2 regions of the Paracoccus seriniphilus genome follow, and region 1 is predicted to be linked to the other one. Evidence: riboswitches for the same ligand, from Rfam matches in the RefSeq annotation. Region 1 holds a riboswitch; the other holds the start of a gene.
What was found. A riboswitch is a leader RNA that binds a small molecule or an ion and turns the genes downstream of it on or off. The one in region 1 is predicted to bind cobalamin.
Positions count from the first base shown of each region.

Region 1 (7,762 bases):
AAAACGCATCGAGATATTCTTCAGCATCAGGCCGGACATGGGGCCATCTCCTTTTTGCCATGGCAGAAACGGAAGGCACCAAACGCCTTCCACCAAGCGTCAGCGGCCAGACACATCAGAAAGCGCCGACGTGTCGATGAATTCAGCGTAGCTGGGCAACGCCGAGGGAAGGTTCCCAAGCTCGTGAAACATCGCCGCCACGCCACTGAAATAGCTTGCAACGCGTCCGCCCAACCAGGTCTCGGAAAGTTGCTCTTCGGGCGAAAGAAACTTGAAATTGTCGATGACGGCAGCCGCAGAAGCCTCGTCCATGCCGGCATCCTGGGCTATCACCGGCAGCATCTCGTCACGCTTGTCGCCAGCGTTCCACATCGCATTGGCATCCGCGGTCACCGCAAGGAAATCCGCCAGAAGCTTTGGATTCTCTGCAGCGAACCGGGCCGAGGTCGTCGTCAGGTCGAAGGCCAGAATACCTGCCTCTTCCTTTTCTTCCCCGCTCAGCAGCACATTGCCCTCGGCCTTCATCCGGTCCAGCGCACCGCCCCAGCCACAGGCCATGTCGATGCTGCCCTGGCCAAAGGCCGCAGCCGCCTCGGCCGGGGCCATGTCCACGATGGTCATGGAGGCCGGATCGACACCGAAATGCTCCATCTGCTGCAGGAAACCGTAATGGGCGATGGTCCCCACGGGCAGCGCCACGCGTTTGCCCGTCAGTTCGCCCGCGCTGTCCTTGTCGATTTCCAGCCGCGAAGCGACAACACAATTGTCATTGTCGGAATAGGAGGCGGCAATATCGACAACCTCGAGATCCTGCCCCGCCGAAACCGCCACCACAAAGGGAGGCACCCCCTGACTTATGGCGATCTGCACATCTCCGGCCGCCATGGCGGCCGACATCGCGGTACCCGAATCAAAGGCAACCCAATTGACCGGAACGCCCAGCTTTTCCTCGTACAGCCCCTTGGCCTTGGCATATTGGAACGGCATCGGCCATTCCTGGAAATAGGCCACCGTTACAGCGTCCTGTGCAAATGCAGGAGACACCATCCCCAGCGAAATCAGGGACAACAGACCACTGATGGCTTTTGTTCGCTTCATTCTGTTCTTTCCTCTGTTGGCATGACTCATCAGCCCCGGGAATCCTGGTCGAGGTCATTGAAACGCCGCCGGTTGAGCCGGCGATCTGATTGATGTTCAGGGTCCGCGCAAAGCCTGATCGCGGAAGGGTATGACCCTCCATCACATGGCTGCGGGGTGATCAGAATCCTCCGCGAATCTTCGGCCAGACGCCGATCCCCGCGGAACAATGATGATCATGGATTCCTATGTTGGCACATTGCGACGTCGAAGGTCCTTTCTAGTAGATCGGCGGCGAAATTACCCACAGTGCCACTGCGGTTTCACGATAGGGATTTGCCCAGAGATAGGGCTCGTTACGGATCCGGAAACTGTCCCCCGGACCCACGGTGAATTTCTGGTCGCCGAAGCTGAGATCCAGCCGTCCCGACAACATGAAGCCGACTTCCTGCGTCTCGCGATGCACAGGCTCGGGCAGCGCCTTCCCGGGCAGGAAGGTCGAATGGACGATTTCGAAACTGTCGGTCAGGTCCGGAGAGATCAGCGCTTCGATCAACCCGTCATGACGGTGTCCGAGCGAACGGCGGCGGTCAGCCCGAACGATACGGCCTTCTTCCCGTGGCGTCTCGGCCTTGGGCTGGATCAGCAGCGACGGCGCCACATCAAGGATCTGTGCCAGCTTGGCCAAATCCTCGGCACTGATCCGCGAGACATCGCGTTCGACTTGCGACATCCAGCCCAGGGACCGGCCCATGGCTTCGGCGAGCTGCGCCAGGGTCAAGGCGCGGCTCTTTCTCAATGTCCGCAGATCAGCACCAGAAGTCACGAATCACTCCCTCTTCATCGAATATCGATCTTGCCACCGGAAATGAAATTATCAACATTTTTTTCATTCCTGCTTTGCAGATCAGGGACGCCCCCGAAATTTTCAAAGGCAACGAAGCCTTGAAACGACATTTTCAACCCCGCCCTGAAGGCTTGACCAGCGCGGCGGTCTGACCCACACGGGATCCTGAATTGCAAAGCATTGGAATCACTGGACGCGGCAGCATTGTCCCCAGAAAATTTCCTTGGTCCCGACACCACATATTGACATTATACCCGCTTGGATGGCTAAGTGATGTGGCTATGGTGCCAATGACATCCGTCAGAGGTGAAAAGGGAAGTCGGTGAAAAGCCGGCACTGCCCCCGCAACTGTAAGCGGTCGGATCGACTGATGAAGCCACTGGATCACTCCGGGAAGGCCGGTTGTCCCATGTCCGCGAGTCAGGAGACCTGCCATGGCAAAAAACGACTACGGGCGGTGGGCCCGGCAGCGTGGCTGTTGGCGGATCTTCGCCAGCAGTCAAGCGCGGGACCGCCATCCAGACATAGAGACCAGGAGCCGAGCGCATGACCATCACCGTCTATTCCAAACCCGCCTGTGTGCAATGCACCGCCACCACCCGTGCTCTTGATGCCCGCGGCCTGAACTACGACATCGTCGATCTGACCCAGGACGCCGAAGCCATGGAGCGGGTGACGGCATTGGGATACCGTCAGGCGCCCGTCGTCATCGCCGGTGAGAACCACTGGGCAGGCTTTCGTCCGGACATGATCGGCCAGTTGGCCTGATCATTCGCGATGGTGGGGCTGGTCTATTTCTCATCGGGATCGGGCAACACCGCCCGCTTTGTGGCGGCCCTGGGGTTGTCGGCAATGCGCATTCCCCTGCGCAGCAGCGATCCGATGCCGATGCCGGACCGGCCCTATGTGATGATCTGCCCCACATATGCCGATGGCGAAGGTCGCGGTGCGGTGCCCAAGCAGGTCATCCGCTTTCTCAATGATGAAGCGCGTCGGGCCGGATTGCGTGGCGTGATCGGCGCGGGCAATCGCAACTTTGGGCAAACCTATGCCTTGGCCGCGCGCGTGATTGCCGATAAATGCCGCGTTCCCGTGTTGTATCGATTCGAACTGGCGGGAACACCAACCGATATTGCCCGTGTCCGCGACGGGCTGAAAAAACTGCAGGAAATGGAATGCTTGACAGTGTGAAGCCCGACCTCGACTATCACGCGCTGAACGCGATGCTGAACCTTTATGACGACAAGGGGCACATCCGCTTTGAGGCCGACCGCATGGCGGCGCGGCAGTATTTCCTGCAGCACGTCAACCAGAACACTGTCTTCTTCCACAGCCTGGACGAGAAGCTGGATTACCTGGTCGACGAAGGCTATTACGAGCCGCAGGTTCTGTCCGACTATCCGCGCGAGTTCCTGCACCGGATCTGGGCGGCCGCCTTTGCCAAGAAGTTCCGTTTTCCAACCTTCCTTGGCGCGTTCAAATATTACACCAGCTATACACTGAAGACCCGAGACGGGCAGCGCTACCTGGAGCGTTACGAAGATCGCGTGGTCATGGTGGCGCTGGCACTGGCGCGGGGCGATCAGGATCTGGCCATGAAGTTCATGGATGAAATCCTGTCGGGTCGTTTCCAGCCCGCCACGCCGACCTTTCTGAACGCGGGCAAGAAATCGCGCGGCGAGCTGATTTCCTGTTTCCTGCTGCGCGTCGAAGACAACATGGAATCGATCGGCCGGGCGATCAATTCCTCGCTGCAACTGTCGAAACGCGGCGGCGGCGTCGCCCTGATGCTGACCAACATCCGCGAATCCGGGGCCCCTATCAAGGGGATCGAGAACCAGTCTTCAGGCGTGATCCCGATCATGAAGTTGCTGGAAGACAGCTTCAGCTATGCCAACCAGCTGGGTGCACGCCAGGGCGCGGGTGCAGTCTATCTGAACGCCCATCATCCCGATATCCTCAGCTTCCTGGACACCAAGCGCGAAAACGCGGATGAGAAAATCCGCATCAAGACGTTGTCCCTTGGCGTGGTGATCCCTGACATCACCTTCGATCTGGCCAAGCGGAACGAGGATATGTATCTGTTCTCGCCCCATGACGTTCAGCGCGTCTATGGCGTACCCTTCTCGGAAATCTCGGTCACCGAGAAATATGCCGAGATGGTCGACGACAAGCGTATTCGCAAGAAAAAGATCAATGCACGCCAGTTCTTCCAGACGCTGGCCGAGATCCAGTTCGAAAGCGGCTATCCCTACATCATGTTCGAGGACACGGTGAACCGCGCCAATCCGATCGACGGGCGCATCACCATGTCGAACCTCTGTTCGGAAATACTGCAGGTGAACGAGGCGTCGGAATTCAACGAAGATCTCAGCTATGCCCATATGGGCACGGATATTTCCTGCAATCTGGGATCACTGAATATCGCCAAGACAATGGATGGTCCCGACTTCGGCGCCACGGTCGAAGCCGCCATCCGTGCCCTGACTGCCGTCAGCGAAATGTCGGCCATCGATTCCGTGCCCTCGATCCGCAAGGGCAATGACGAGGCCCATGCCGTGGGCCTGGGCCAGATGAACCTGCACGGTTTTCTGGCACGCGAGCGCATTCACTATGGCAGTCCCGAGGGCATCGAGTTCACCAGCGTCTATTTCGCCGCCATAGCCTATCACGCCATCCGGGCCTCGAATCTGTTGGCGCAGGAAAAAGGCGCGACCTTCAAGGGATTCGAAAAATCGACCTATGCCGATGGCAGCTTCTTTGACAAATACACCAACCGCGACTGGCTGCCGGTCATGCCGGAAGTGACGCGGCTGTTCGCGGGGATCACGCTGCCGACCCGCACGGATTGGGAGGCGTTGAAGGCCGATGTGATGAAGCATGGGCTTTACAACCGTAACCTGCAGGCAGTGCCGCCAACCGGATCGATCAGCTATATCAACAATTCGACCAGTTCGATCCATCCGATTGTCAGCAAGATCGAGATCCGCAAGGAGGGCAAGATCGGCCGCGTCTATTATCCGGCCGCCTTCATGTCGAATGAGAACCTGGAGTTCTATCGCGACGCCTATGAAATCGGCCCGCAAGCCATCATCGACACCTATGCGGCTGCGACCGAACATGTCGATCAGGGCCTGTCGTTGACCCTGTTCTTTCCCGCCGAGGCCACGACCCGCGACATCAACCGCGCGCAAATCTATGCGTGGAAAAAGGGGATCAAGACAATCTACTATATCCGGCTGCGCCAGACCGCACTGGAAGGGACCGAAGTCGAAGGCTGCGTGTCCTGCACGTTGTAAGCGAGGCCGGGGGCCCGCCCCCGGACCCCCGGGGTATTTGTGACAAAGAAGAAGAGAGGGGTTCTTCGATCATGAAGGATCAGGTGATGCGTCAGGTTCAGCGCGCCGTGAACTGGAACCGGCTGCAGGACGAGAAGGATCTGGAGGTCTGGAACCGACTGACGGTGAACTTCTGGCTGCCGGAAAAGGTGCCATTGTCCAATGACGTGCAAAGCTGGGCGACCTTGCGTCCGGAAGAGCGCGAATTGACGATCCGCGTCTTTACCGGATTGACGCTGTTGGACACGATCCAGAACACGCTTGGGGCACCACGATTGATGGGTGATGCCCAGACCCCGCATGAGGAAGCGGTTCTGTCAAATATCGCCTTCATGGAAGCGGTCCACGCGCGCTCCTATTCATCGATCTTCTCGACACTCTGTCTGACCAAGGAAGTGGATGAGGCGTTCCGCTGGTCCGAGGAAAACCCGCATCTGCAACAGAAGGCGCGGCTGATCCTGGACGAATATGATGCTGGCGCCGATCCGATGAAGCGCAAGATCGCCAGCGTATTCCTGGAAAGCTTCTTGTTCTATTCGGGTTTCTATTTGCCGATGTATTGGTCCAGCCGTGCCAAGCTGACCAATACTGCCGATCTGATCAGACTGATCATCCGGGATGAGGCCGTTCATGGCTATTACATCGGCTACAAATACCAGCGCGCCCTGGAAAAGCTGGATGAGGCGAAAAGGGCCGAATTGAAGGACTTTGCCTTTGCACTGATCTTCGATCTATATGACATCGAGGTCAAATATACCGCCGAACTGTACGATGGAATCGGGCTGACCGAGGACGTGAAGGCGTTCCTGCATTACAATGCCAACAAGGCACTGCAGAATCTGGGCTATGAGGCGCTGTTCCCGCCAGCGGCCTGCGAGGTGAACCCCGCGATCCTGGCCGCATTGTCGCCCGACAGCGAAAACCATGACTTTTTCTCGGGGTCTGGATCGTCCTATGTCATTGGCAAGGCCGTCGCTACCGAGGATGAAGACTGGGATTTCTGAAGTTGCCCCCTCCGGGGCAAAAATCTAAAATCGTCCCGCGCAGCCTCTTCTGGCATGTTGAGAGGATTGCGCGGGTCACGGACGAGAATAGCGACGCGTTGCTTCCGAACCGTGACCTAGTGACCTGATCGGCTCAGACACCTCTTTGATCTAAGGGCCAGCGTCCAGCGAGTCTCCGACAAGCTTGGCGAACAGACGCATCATGTCCCTGACGCGCGATTCATTGAGCCGGTGCGGTTCGGGATCAAGTCCGCAAATGGTGCCAAAGAACTCGCCGTCCTTGCGATAGACCGGAAACGACAGGTAGCTGCGGAAACCATAGTCCCGCGGGGTATGGTGATCGCAATAGACCGGATGAGAGAAAACATCGTCGATGACGATCTCGTTGCGCGACTTCTCGACATCGCGGCACAGGGTGGTTTCGATCAGCAGTTCATCGCCGGGCTTCAGCCCGAATGACAGATGATCGACGACGCAGCAGGTCACCCAGTTCCGGTCGGTCACCCGCGCAATCGCGGCAAAACGCAGACCGGTTGCCATGCACAGTGTTTCAAGCATCGTGGCATTCGACGGGTTGGACAGGACGGCGACAATATCGCGCCGAAACGCCTGATCCGGGAAACTGTCGGATGCCGAGGCGTCCGGATCGGACCTGCAAAGGTCATCAGGCAGGTCGGTCACGGGGCATATCCCTGATTGTCTTCATTCTTGTTTCCATGTTGCGGCACGGCCGCACGAAGAACAGTCATGCTCGACTGTCCGGGAGAGAATAGCTGAAAGCGGGTGCGCTTTCCACGTCTCCGGGCAAAAGATGCCGCACCGTCATTCACGACCGTTACATCATCGCAGACGCGCAAGGCATGCACGAATTCAACAGATTAACGGATCAATCATGTGATCCATGCGCATGGCCTGACCCGTTACTTGATGAAACAGCGCGGCCAGGATGATGCAATACACTTCGACGTGACCGCGGACCTGGACGTGAACTGCCGGGCTGGTCCGGATTCGTCGCAAATCCAGCGTTTTCCGATGCGGACATACGACGAGTTCTGGATGCAGGATTCGCCCAAGGCAATCGTCCTAATCGATCAGATCGCTGGGTTCGGCCAATCGCCGCAGTCGGCCGAAGTCGGTGATCGTCACCCTGCTGCCCGCCACATGGACGCCGTGATCGGCCAGGGCCTTGAAGGATCGCGACAGGCTTTCGGGCGTGACGGCCAGATAGGCCGCCAGCAGACGCTTTTCATAGGGAAGGGTAAAGCCGGCAGCCCCGGAATGCCTGTTCGATTGCACCAGCAGATAGGCCGCCAGCCTCTCGCGGGCATTGCGCAGTTTCAAATTCTTGGTATGGCGCACCATGCGGCGATAGTCGGTCGCCAGTTCATCCAGAACGCTGATCGAGAAGGCCTGATCCTCGCGAAAGGCACTGCGGATATCCTCGGCCGGGATCATCACGATCCGGCTTGGCTCGAGGGTACGTGCCGACATCAGAT
Region 1 covers NZ_CP067131.1:31,702-39,463, reverse strand. The annotation lists gene JHW44_RS16580 (taurine ABC transporter ATP-binding protein) at 1-39, opposite strand, end outside; gene JHW44_RS16575 (taurine ABC transporter substrate-binding protein) at 100-1,098, opposite strand; gene JHW44_RS16570 (helix-turn-helix domain-containing protein) at 1,358-1,858, opposite strand; gene JHW44_RS16565 (hypothetical protein) at 1,876-2,076, shown strand; cobalamin riboswitch at 2,190-2,375, shown strand; gene nrdH (glutaredoxin-like protein NrdH) at 2,471-2,692, shown strand; gene nrdI (class Ib ribonucleoside-diphosphate reductase assembly flavoprotein NrdI) at 2,702-3,115, shown strand; gene nrdE (class 1b ribonucleoside-diphosphate reductase subunit alpha) at 3,100-5,223, shown strand; gene nrdF (class 1b ribonucleoside-diphosphate reductase subunit beta) at 5,310-6,266, shown strand; gene JHW44_RS16540 (GAF domain-containing protein) at 6,417-6,947, opposite strand; gene JHW44_RS16535 (helix-turn-helix domain-containing protein) at 7,350-7,762, opposite strand, start outside.

Region 2 (7,762 bases), on a different replicon from region 1:
CGACCATGACACAGGGGCCACAGCACCGAATTCGAATAGCCCAGGTAATAGGCCTCGTGATCGGCCGGGGTCAGATCGAAAGAGGCACGTTGGTATTCGGCACCGGGATGGTATTCCAGACTGTCAGCCGGTTCCGAAGGGGTTTCGCCCGAAAAGCCGATCCACAGCCCGCCCGAATTGCGCAGGGAATCCTGCAGCGCCACCACCAGCCCTCCCGAAGGGTTGTCCCCCAGCGGCAATCGATTTGAAATCACGACAAGGCGGCTCATATCGTGGTCCCCACACCCAGAACGGCATGGGTCAACCAATCGGCCAGCGCCGCGGGGTTCGGCAGGCGATAGCTGGCGCAGCTTTCCCCTTCGCCTATCTTGATCGCAAAGCCGCCCTGGCGCTGCGCTTCCAGCATGGCCACCTCATCTGTCAGATCATCTCCTGCATAAACGGGTTTTCGCCCCCGGAAATTGGGCATGGACAGCAGCCGCGTCAATGCCTTGTCCTTGCCGACACCATCCGGACGCAATTCAAATGCCATCTTGGCGGGTTGCAGCACCAATCCGGGATAGCGCGCCATCAGTTCTGCAGCCATGGCTGCGACCTTGTCAGCCAGAGACGGATCGGCGCGGTAATGCAACCCGACACCAAGGGGTTTGCGCTCGATCAGGATTGCCGGTTCCGCGGCGCACAGACGGGCGGCATCGCGATGCAGCGCCGCGACATCCAGCGTCAGATCATGGGCCGCCTCGACAGGTTGCCCCGCCACAGACAGCTCTGCGCCATGGCTGCCCGAAACGGCACCGGGAAAATCAGGCAGATAGCGACGCAGATCCGCGACATCACGGCCCGAGATCAGCGCCAGCGCTCCATTCTGGCGATGATACAGCCGGTGAAGCAGCCCGGGCAGGTCCGGCGGAACGGTGATCGCATCTGGCCGTGGCGCGATCTCGACCAGACAGCCATCGAAATCCAGGAACAGGGCGGCGTCGACCGGAAGCTCGGGCGGAATCATCTGCGGGGCATCTCCTTTGATTTGACCTGCGGGTGTATAGCACAAACGCGCGTGGCGCGGTTTGGTTCACAGCCGCGTCAGACCAGCCTGCCGCCAGCCCCGCCGAACCGCAAGTTCAATACTCGACGCCGGCCTGAGCTTTGATTCCCGCCTTGAAAGGATGCTTGATCATGGTCATTTCGGTCACCAGATCGGCAGAATCGATCAATACTTCGGGGGCACCACGCCCGGTCAACACCACATGTGTCATCGGCGGCTTCTCGGATTCGAGGAAATCCACGACCTCCTGCGCGTCAAGATAGCCATAGCGCAGCGCGATATTGACCTCATCCAGCAGCACCATCCGGATCTCGGGATCCCGGATCAGATCCCTGGCCTTGTTCCAGCCTGCCTGTGCGGCGGCGATATCGCGCGACTTGTCCTGTGTTTCCCAGGTGAACCCTTCGCCCATGGCATGAAACTGGCACAGATCCGCGAAATGCGTGGTCAGCATGCGCCTTTCGCCCGTGTCCCATGCGCCCTTGATGAATTGCACGACGGCGCAGGGCATCTCATGGGCGATACAGCGCATGATCATCCCGAAGCCCGAGCTGGATTTCCCCTTGCCCGGTCCCGTATGCACGATGATCAGACCCTTCTCGCCGGTCTTCTGCGCCATCATCCTGTCACGGGCCGCCTTTTTCCGCGCCATTTTCTGCGCGTGGCGGGCCTGATCCTCTGCTGGAAGGTCATGGGTTTCGTTCATTCGATCGCCCCTTTTGCTTGACAAAACACGCCGTCCTGCCTCAGGTGAACGCGCGCTGGTTCCTGTCCTATGACAGGCGAAGAGGGAATGCGACAGGTGTGACACCTGAAAGCAGCCGCCCCCGCGACCGTGACCGGAAAGGTCGCCCATGTCCACTGGCCAAGGCCGGGAAGGAGGGGCAACCGTTGGGGAAACCCTGAATCCGCAAGCCGGGAGACCTGCCAGCGCCGAGTTTTGACGGGCGAACGGGGTGTTTCGCAACCGGCAGGCAAAGTCTGGCGCGATGTCCCCTTTGTCCTTCTGGCCCGGATCCCCGATCCCCACAAGGAAAGGGTCCGCGATGCGCGCGATACTACATGTCTGCACCACCTGCCGCGGCCAGTCGGCAGAGCCGGTCGAACCGCGTCCCGGTGCCAGCCTGCATGACCTGCTGTCCTCATCCCCGCTGCCCGAAGGGGTCGAACTGCGCGCGGTCGAATGTCTGTCCGCCTGTTCCCAGGGATGTTCGGTCGCGCTCAGCGCGCCGGGCAAGTGGAGCTATGTCTACGGACGGCTGACCCCGGAAGACTATCCCGAAATCCTGAATGGTGCCGCCGCATATGCCGCCACCGAAGACGGCCTTGTTCCCTGGCGCGAACGGCCCGTGATTTTCCGCAAGCAGAGCCTTGCACGCATCCCCCCGCAGGAGTGAGCCATGACCGATCTGACCAAAACCCCCGTCACCGTGATCACCGGCTTTCTGGGTTCGGGCAAGACGACCCTCATCCGGCATCTGATGCAGAACCCGCAGGGCAAGCGGCTGGCGGTTCTGGTCAATGAATTCGGCACGGTCGGGGTGGATGGAGAAATCCTGAAGGGCTGCGCCGATGACAACTGCCCGGCCGAGAACATCCTCGAACTGTCCAATGGCTGCATCTGCTGCACGGTGGCCGATGATTTCATTCCCACGCTGGAACGACTGATGGCGATGCCGCAGAAACCTGATCACATCCTGATCGAGACTTCGGGGCTGGCTCTGCCCAAGCCCCTGCTCAAAGCCTTTGACTGGCCCGCCATCCGCTCGCGCATTACAGTCGATGGCGTGATCGCGCTGGCCGATGCCGAGGCCGTCGCCGCAGGACGATTTGCCTCGGATGAGGCCGCCGTGCAGGCTCAGCGCGAAGCCGATGACAGTCTGGACCACGACAGCCCGCTGTCCGAGGTCTTTCAGGACCAGATCTCCTGCGCCGATGTGATCCTGCTGACCAAGGCCGATCTGGCCGGGTCTGCCGGGCTGGCGGCGGCACGCGAGGTCATCGCGGCCTCGGCCCCGCGTCCGCTGCCCGTGCTGCAGGTCACTGACGGTCAGATAGATCCCGCGCTGATCCTTGGCCTGTCGGCAGCCGCCGAAGACGATCTCGAGGCCCGCCCCAGCCATCATGACGGTGCCGATGATCACGAGCATGATGATTTCGACACGGTGGTGATCGACCTGCCCGAATTCGACGATCCGGCCAGCGTCACCGCCGCTGTCGAACGACTGGCGCGCGAACAGAACATCCTGCGCGTCAAGGGGCATGTGGCGATTGCCGGAAAACCGATGCGGCTGTTGGTCCAGGCCGTTGGCACTCGCGTGCGCCATCAGTTCGACCGCCCCTGGGGCGATCTGCCGCGACAGTCCCGCCTGGTGGTGATCGCCGAACATGACCACATCGACCCGGATGCCATCCGTCAGGTGCTGCAGGGGGCCGTGCCAGTCTGATGCATGTCGTCTTTCGCGAAAGCCATGGGCTGGAAGAGGCGGACACTCCCTTTGATCCGGGGCAGACGCCGGCCGATCTTGTGGTGCTGTCCTATTCCGACAGCGACCTTGGCGCTTTCGCGGCCGGCTGGCATCGGGCCGCAGGCAGCCTGCCCTCGTTGCGCCTGTGCAACCTGGTTGCGCTGCGCCATCCGGTTTCGGTCGATACCTATCTGGAGCGCACCCTTGTCGGGGTCAGGGCCATCCTGGTTCGTCTGATCGGCGGAGAGGCCTATTGGCCCTATGGTCTGGCCTCGTTGCGTGACCACGCGATGCGCCACGACATTGCGCTGGCGGTTCTGCCCGCGGACGGGCGCGACGACCCGCGTCTGGATGCGGCATCCACCCTGCCGCAACCGGTTCTGCGCCGCCTGCAACGCCTTTGCGATACCGGCGGCGCAGTGGCGGCCCAGGCCGCGCTGGCCGAGCTGTCGGCCGCGGCGGGACTGCCGGCCGGCCCTGTCGATGGCATGACCGCGATCCCCGACTGGGGGTTCTATGATCCCGATGCAGGCGTCATCCCCCACCCTCCCAAGGGCAACCCGGTTCTGGTTACATTTTATCGCAGCTATCTGACCGCTGCGGATACCGCGCCGGTCGATGCGCTGATACGAGAGTTGCGGCAGGCCGGTTTCACCAGTTGCGGCGTCTTTGCGCCCTCCCTGAAGGCGACGGGTTTCGCAAAATGGCTGTCTGAGGCCATGGGAACGCGCCCCGTCGCCATCGTGAATGCCACCGGCTTTTCCATGCGAAGCGAGAACGGCACGACGCCCTTCGACGGTTTCGACTGCCCCGTGTTTCAGGTCGCCCTCTCCACCAACAGGCGGCGCGAATGGGCCGAGGCCGAACGCGGGCTTTCGCCAGCCGATCTGGCCATGCATGTCGTTCTGCCGGAAATCGACGGGCGGATATTTCTGGGCGTGGTCAGCTTCAAGGCCGCCGAAACCCGCGATCCCGCTCTGCAATACAGCCGCTTTGTCCACAAGGCCCAGCCCGATCGCATCGCCGCAACGGTGCGCAAGGTGCTGGCGTGGCGCAATCTGGCACTCAAACCGCGCGGTGCGCAAAAGCTCGCCCTCGTGCTGTCCACCTATCCGGGGCGCGACTGGCAGATGGCCCATGCGGTCGGGCTGGACGCGCTGGCCTCGGCCGATCACGTCGCACGGATACTGGCAGAACATGGCTATGATGCGCCTGCCGAACCGGACGCGACGGCCTTGCATCATCAGATATCAAGCTGGCCGTTGCAGAACTATCTGGACGCGCTGCTGCAGTTGCCTGAATCCCTTCGCGCGGCATTGCAAGATGCCTGGGGCGAACCTGAATCCGATCCGTCGTTCAGCGATGGCTGTTTTCACTTCGCGGCGCTCTGGCGCGGCAAGCTGTTGCTGGCATTGCAGCCCGAACGCAGCCATCCCCACCAGCGCGACGGGGATTATCACGATCTGAGCCGCGTGCCGCGCCATGCCTATGTCGCCTTTTATCTGTGGCTGCGTGCGCAGCGCATGGACGCGCTGGTGCATATGGGCGCGCATGGCACGCTGGAATGGCTGCCGGGCAAGGCGGTCGCCCTGTCGCAGGATTGCTGGCCCGAGGCGCTGACCGCCGATCTGCCGGTCATCTATCCCTTTATCGTCAATGATCCGGGCGAAGCCGCACAGGCAAAACGCCGGATCGGAGCGGTGACGCTTGGCCATATGCCGCCGCCCATGGTCAGCGCCACCCTGCCCGAGGGTCTGCTGCATCTGGAACGGCTGCTTGATGAATATTCCACCGCAGACGGGCTTGACCCGTCCCGGCGCGAGCGCCTGACCCAAGGCATCCGCGACGAAGCCATGGCCGCCGGGCTTGCCCAGGATCTGGGCATTCCCGAAGAGGCCGGACTGGCCGAGGTGATCACCCGTATCGACCGCTTTGTCTGCGACATCAAGGAAAGCCAGTATGGCGAAGGTCTGCATGTCTTTGGCACCGGCCCTTGCGGACAGGAGGAGGTAGACGGGCTGCTGGCGGCGCTGCGCGGCGCCTTTGTGGCCCCCGGCCCGTCCGGTTCTCCGTCACGGGGACGGCAGGATGTTCTGCCCACCGGGCGCAATCTGTTCAGCGTCGATCCGCGCGGCGTTCCCACTCGCGCGGCACATGCTCAGGGCGTCAAGCTTGCCGAGGAATTGCTGCGCCGCCATCTGCAGGATCACGGCGACTGGCCCAGGGGGCTGGTCGTGGATCTTTGGGGCAGCGCCACCATGCGCACCGCAGGCGAGGAATTTGCCATGGCGCTGCATCTGGCGGGGCTGACGCCGGTCTGGGATCCGGCTTCGGCCCGGGTGACAGCTGTCGAGATCATTCCGCTGGCCCTGCTGAACCGGCCACGCATTGACGTGACGCTGCGCGTGTCAGGCCTGTTCCGCGATGTCTTCCCGGTTCTGGCACAGCTGTTCGAGACCGGGGCCACCGCGCTGGCACAGCGGGAAGAAGACCCCGCCGACAATCCCTATCTCATTGCCACGCCACGGGTTTTCGGGCCGGAACCGGGGCAGTACGGGCTGGGAATGGGCGTTGCCGCCGATCACTTCACACCCGAGGCCCGGCGCGCGGCCGGTGAGGCCTGGCTGAACGCCTCGAGCTGGGCGATCGGGCAGGATGGAACCGCAACCCCACGCAGGCCCGCATTGGAGGCGCGCCTGGCGCAGGCAGACAGTTTCGTTCACGCGCAGGATCTGCCGGAAAGTGATCTGTTGCTGGCGGCGGATTATGCCGCGCATGAAGCCGGATTCGCCGCTGCAATGGCACGCATCGGGGCCGAGAAACCCGCGCTCTATCATCTGGACAGCACCCGCCCCGATCGCCCCCGCGCACGCAGTCTGACCGAGGAAATCGCACGCACTGTCCGCGCACGGGCCAGCCAGCCGCAATGGGCCGATGCCATGACCCGCCACGGCTTTCGCGGCGCCGCGGAAATCGCCGCGACGCTGGACCATCTGGCCGCCTTTGCCCATCTGGCGCAGGCCGTGCCGCCGCATCTGTTCGACCTCTATCATCAGGCAACCCTGGGCCGCCCCGAGATCGTCGCCTTCATGGAACAGAAAAACCCCGAGGCCTTGCAGGCGATGCGGGATCTGTTCGCCCGCCTTGCGCAGGCCGGACTTTGGGTGACGCGCAGCAACTCGATTGCCGCCACGCTGGAGGTAACACCATGAGCAGGATCAAGGGATGGTGTCCCGGTGCCCTGCGGCCCATGGAAAGCGGCGACGGCTGGATTGCCCGGATCAAGCCACGCGGCGGGCGCATTACCTCAGCGCAAGCCAATGCCATCGCCAGCGCGGCCATGCGTCATGGCAACGGGCTGATCGATCTGACAAGCCGCGCCAATCTGCAGATCCGTGGTATCGCGCGCGACAGTTACCCGACCCTGATCGCAGAGTTGCGCGATGCCGGTCTGATCGACAGGGACATCGGCGCAGAAACGCGGCGCAATGTGATCCTGTCGCCCTTCGCGGATGCCCGGGCGGAAGAGCTTGCCGCGAGGCTGGAACAGTTGTTGACCGAATGCGATCTGGAACTGCCCGCGAAATTCGGCTTTGCCGTGGACTGCGGCGCCCAGCGGGTTCTGTCGGACACTCCGGCAGATATCCGGATCGAGCGCGGCGAAACCGGCGATCTGATCCTGCGCGCGGACGGCTGTGAAACGGGAAACGCCCTTCTGGACATGGAACAGGCCCTGCAACTGGCGCGGTGGTTTCTGGACCAGCACGGGGCACCAGACGGGCGGGGGCGGATGAAGGCGCTGATCGCCACCGGTGCACGCCCTCGGGGCGCAGATCTGCGTCCCGTGCCCTCTGCCGCTCCCTTATCCGTCGGTCCGGTCCCGCAGGGGCGCCTGGTCGCGCTGGAATTCGGGCAATGCGATGGCAGGACGCTGGCAGCACTGGCCCGGTACGGATCACTGCGGATGACCCCGTGGCGGATGTTGCTGGTGCCTGCCTTCGATCCGCTGCCGGGCATGTCCCATCTGATCCAAAGCCCTGATGATCCGCGCCTGCGGGTCTATGCCTGCTCGGGTGGCCCGGCCTGTCCGCAAGGACATGCAGCGACCCGCCCCCTAGCCCGCGATCTGGCGCCCCATCTGCCGAAGGGTGCGGTTCTGCATGTCTCGGGCTGCTCCAAGGGCTGCGGCTGGCCGCGCAAGGCGGATATCACCCTGACGGCCACACCGTCGGGTTTCTTCGATCTTGTC
Region 2 covers NZ_CP067129.1:2,666,877-2,674,638, forward strand. The annotation lists gene JHW44_RS13070 (alpha,alpha-trehalose-phosphate synthase (UDP-forming)) at 1-269, opposite strand, end outside; gene otsB (trehalose-phosphatase) at 266-1,006, opposite strand; gene cobO (cob(I)yrinic acid a,c-diamide adenosyltransferase) at 1,122-1,751, opposite strand; cobalamin riboswitch at 1,791-1,991, shown strand; gene JHW44_RS13085 (DUF1636 family protein) at 2,092-2,442, shown strand; gene cobW (cobalamin biosynthesis protein CobW) at 2,446-3,492, shown strand; gene cobN (cobaltochelatase subunit CobN) at 3,492-6,725, shown strand; gene cobG (precorrin-3B synthase) at 6,722-7,762, shown strand, end outside.
Region 2: it holds a riboswitch for cobalamin, as region 1 does, so the genes downstream of both, JHW44_RS13085 (DUF1636 family protein) here and nrdH (glutaredoxin-like protein NrdH) in region 1, are expected to answer to the same signal.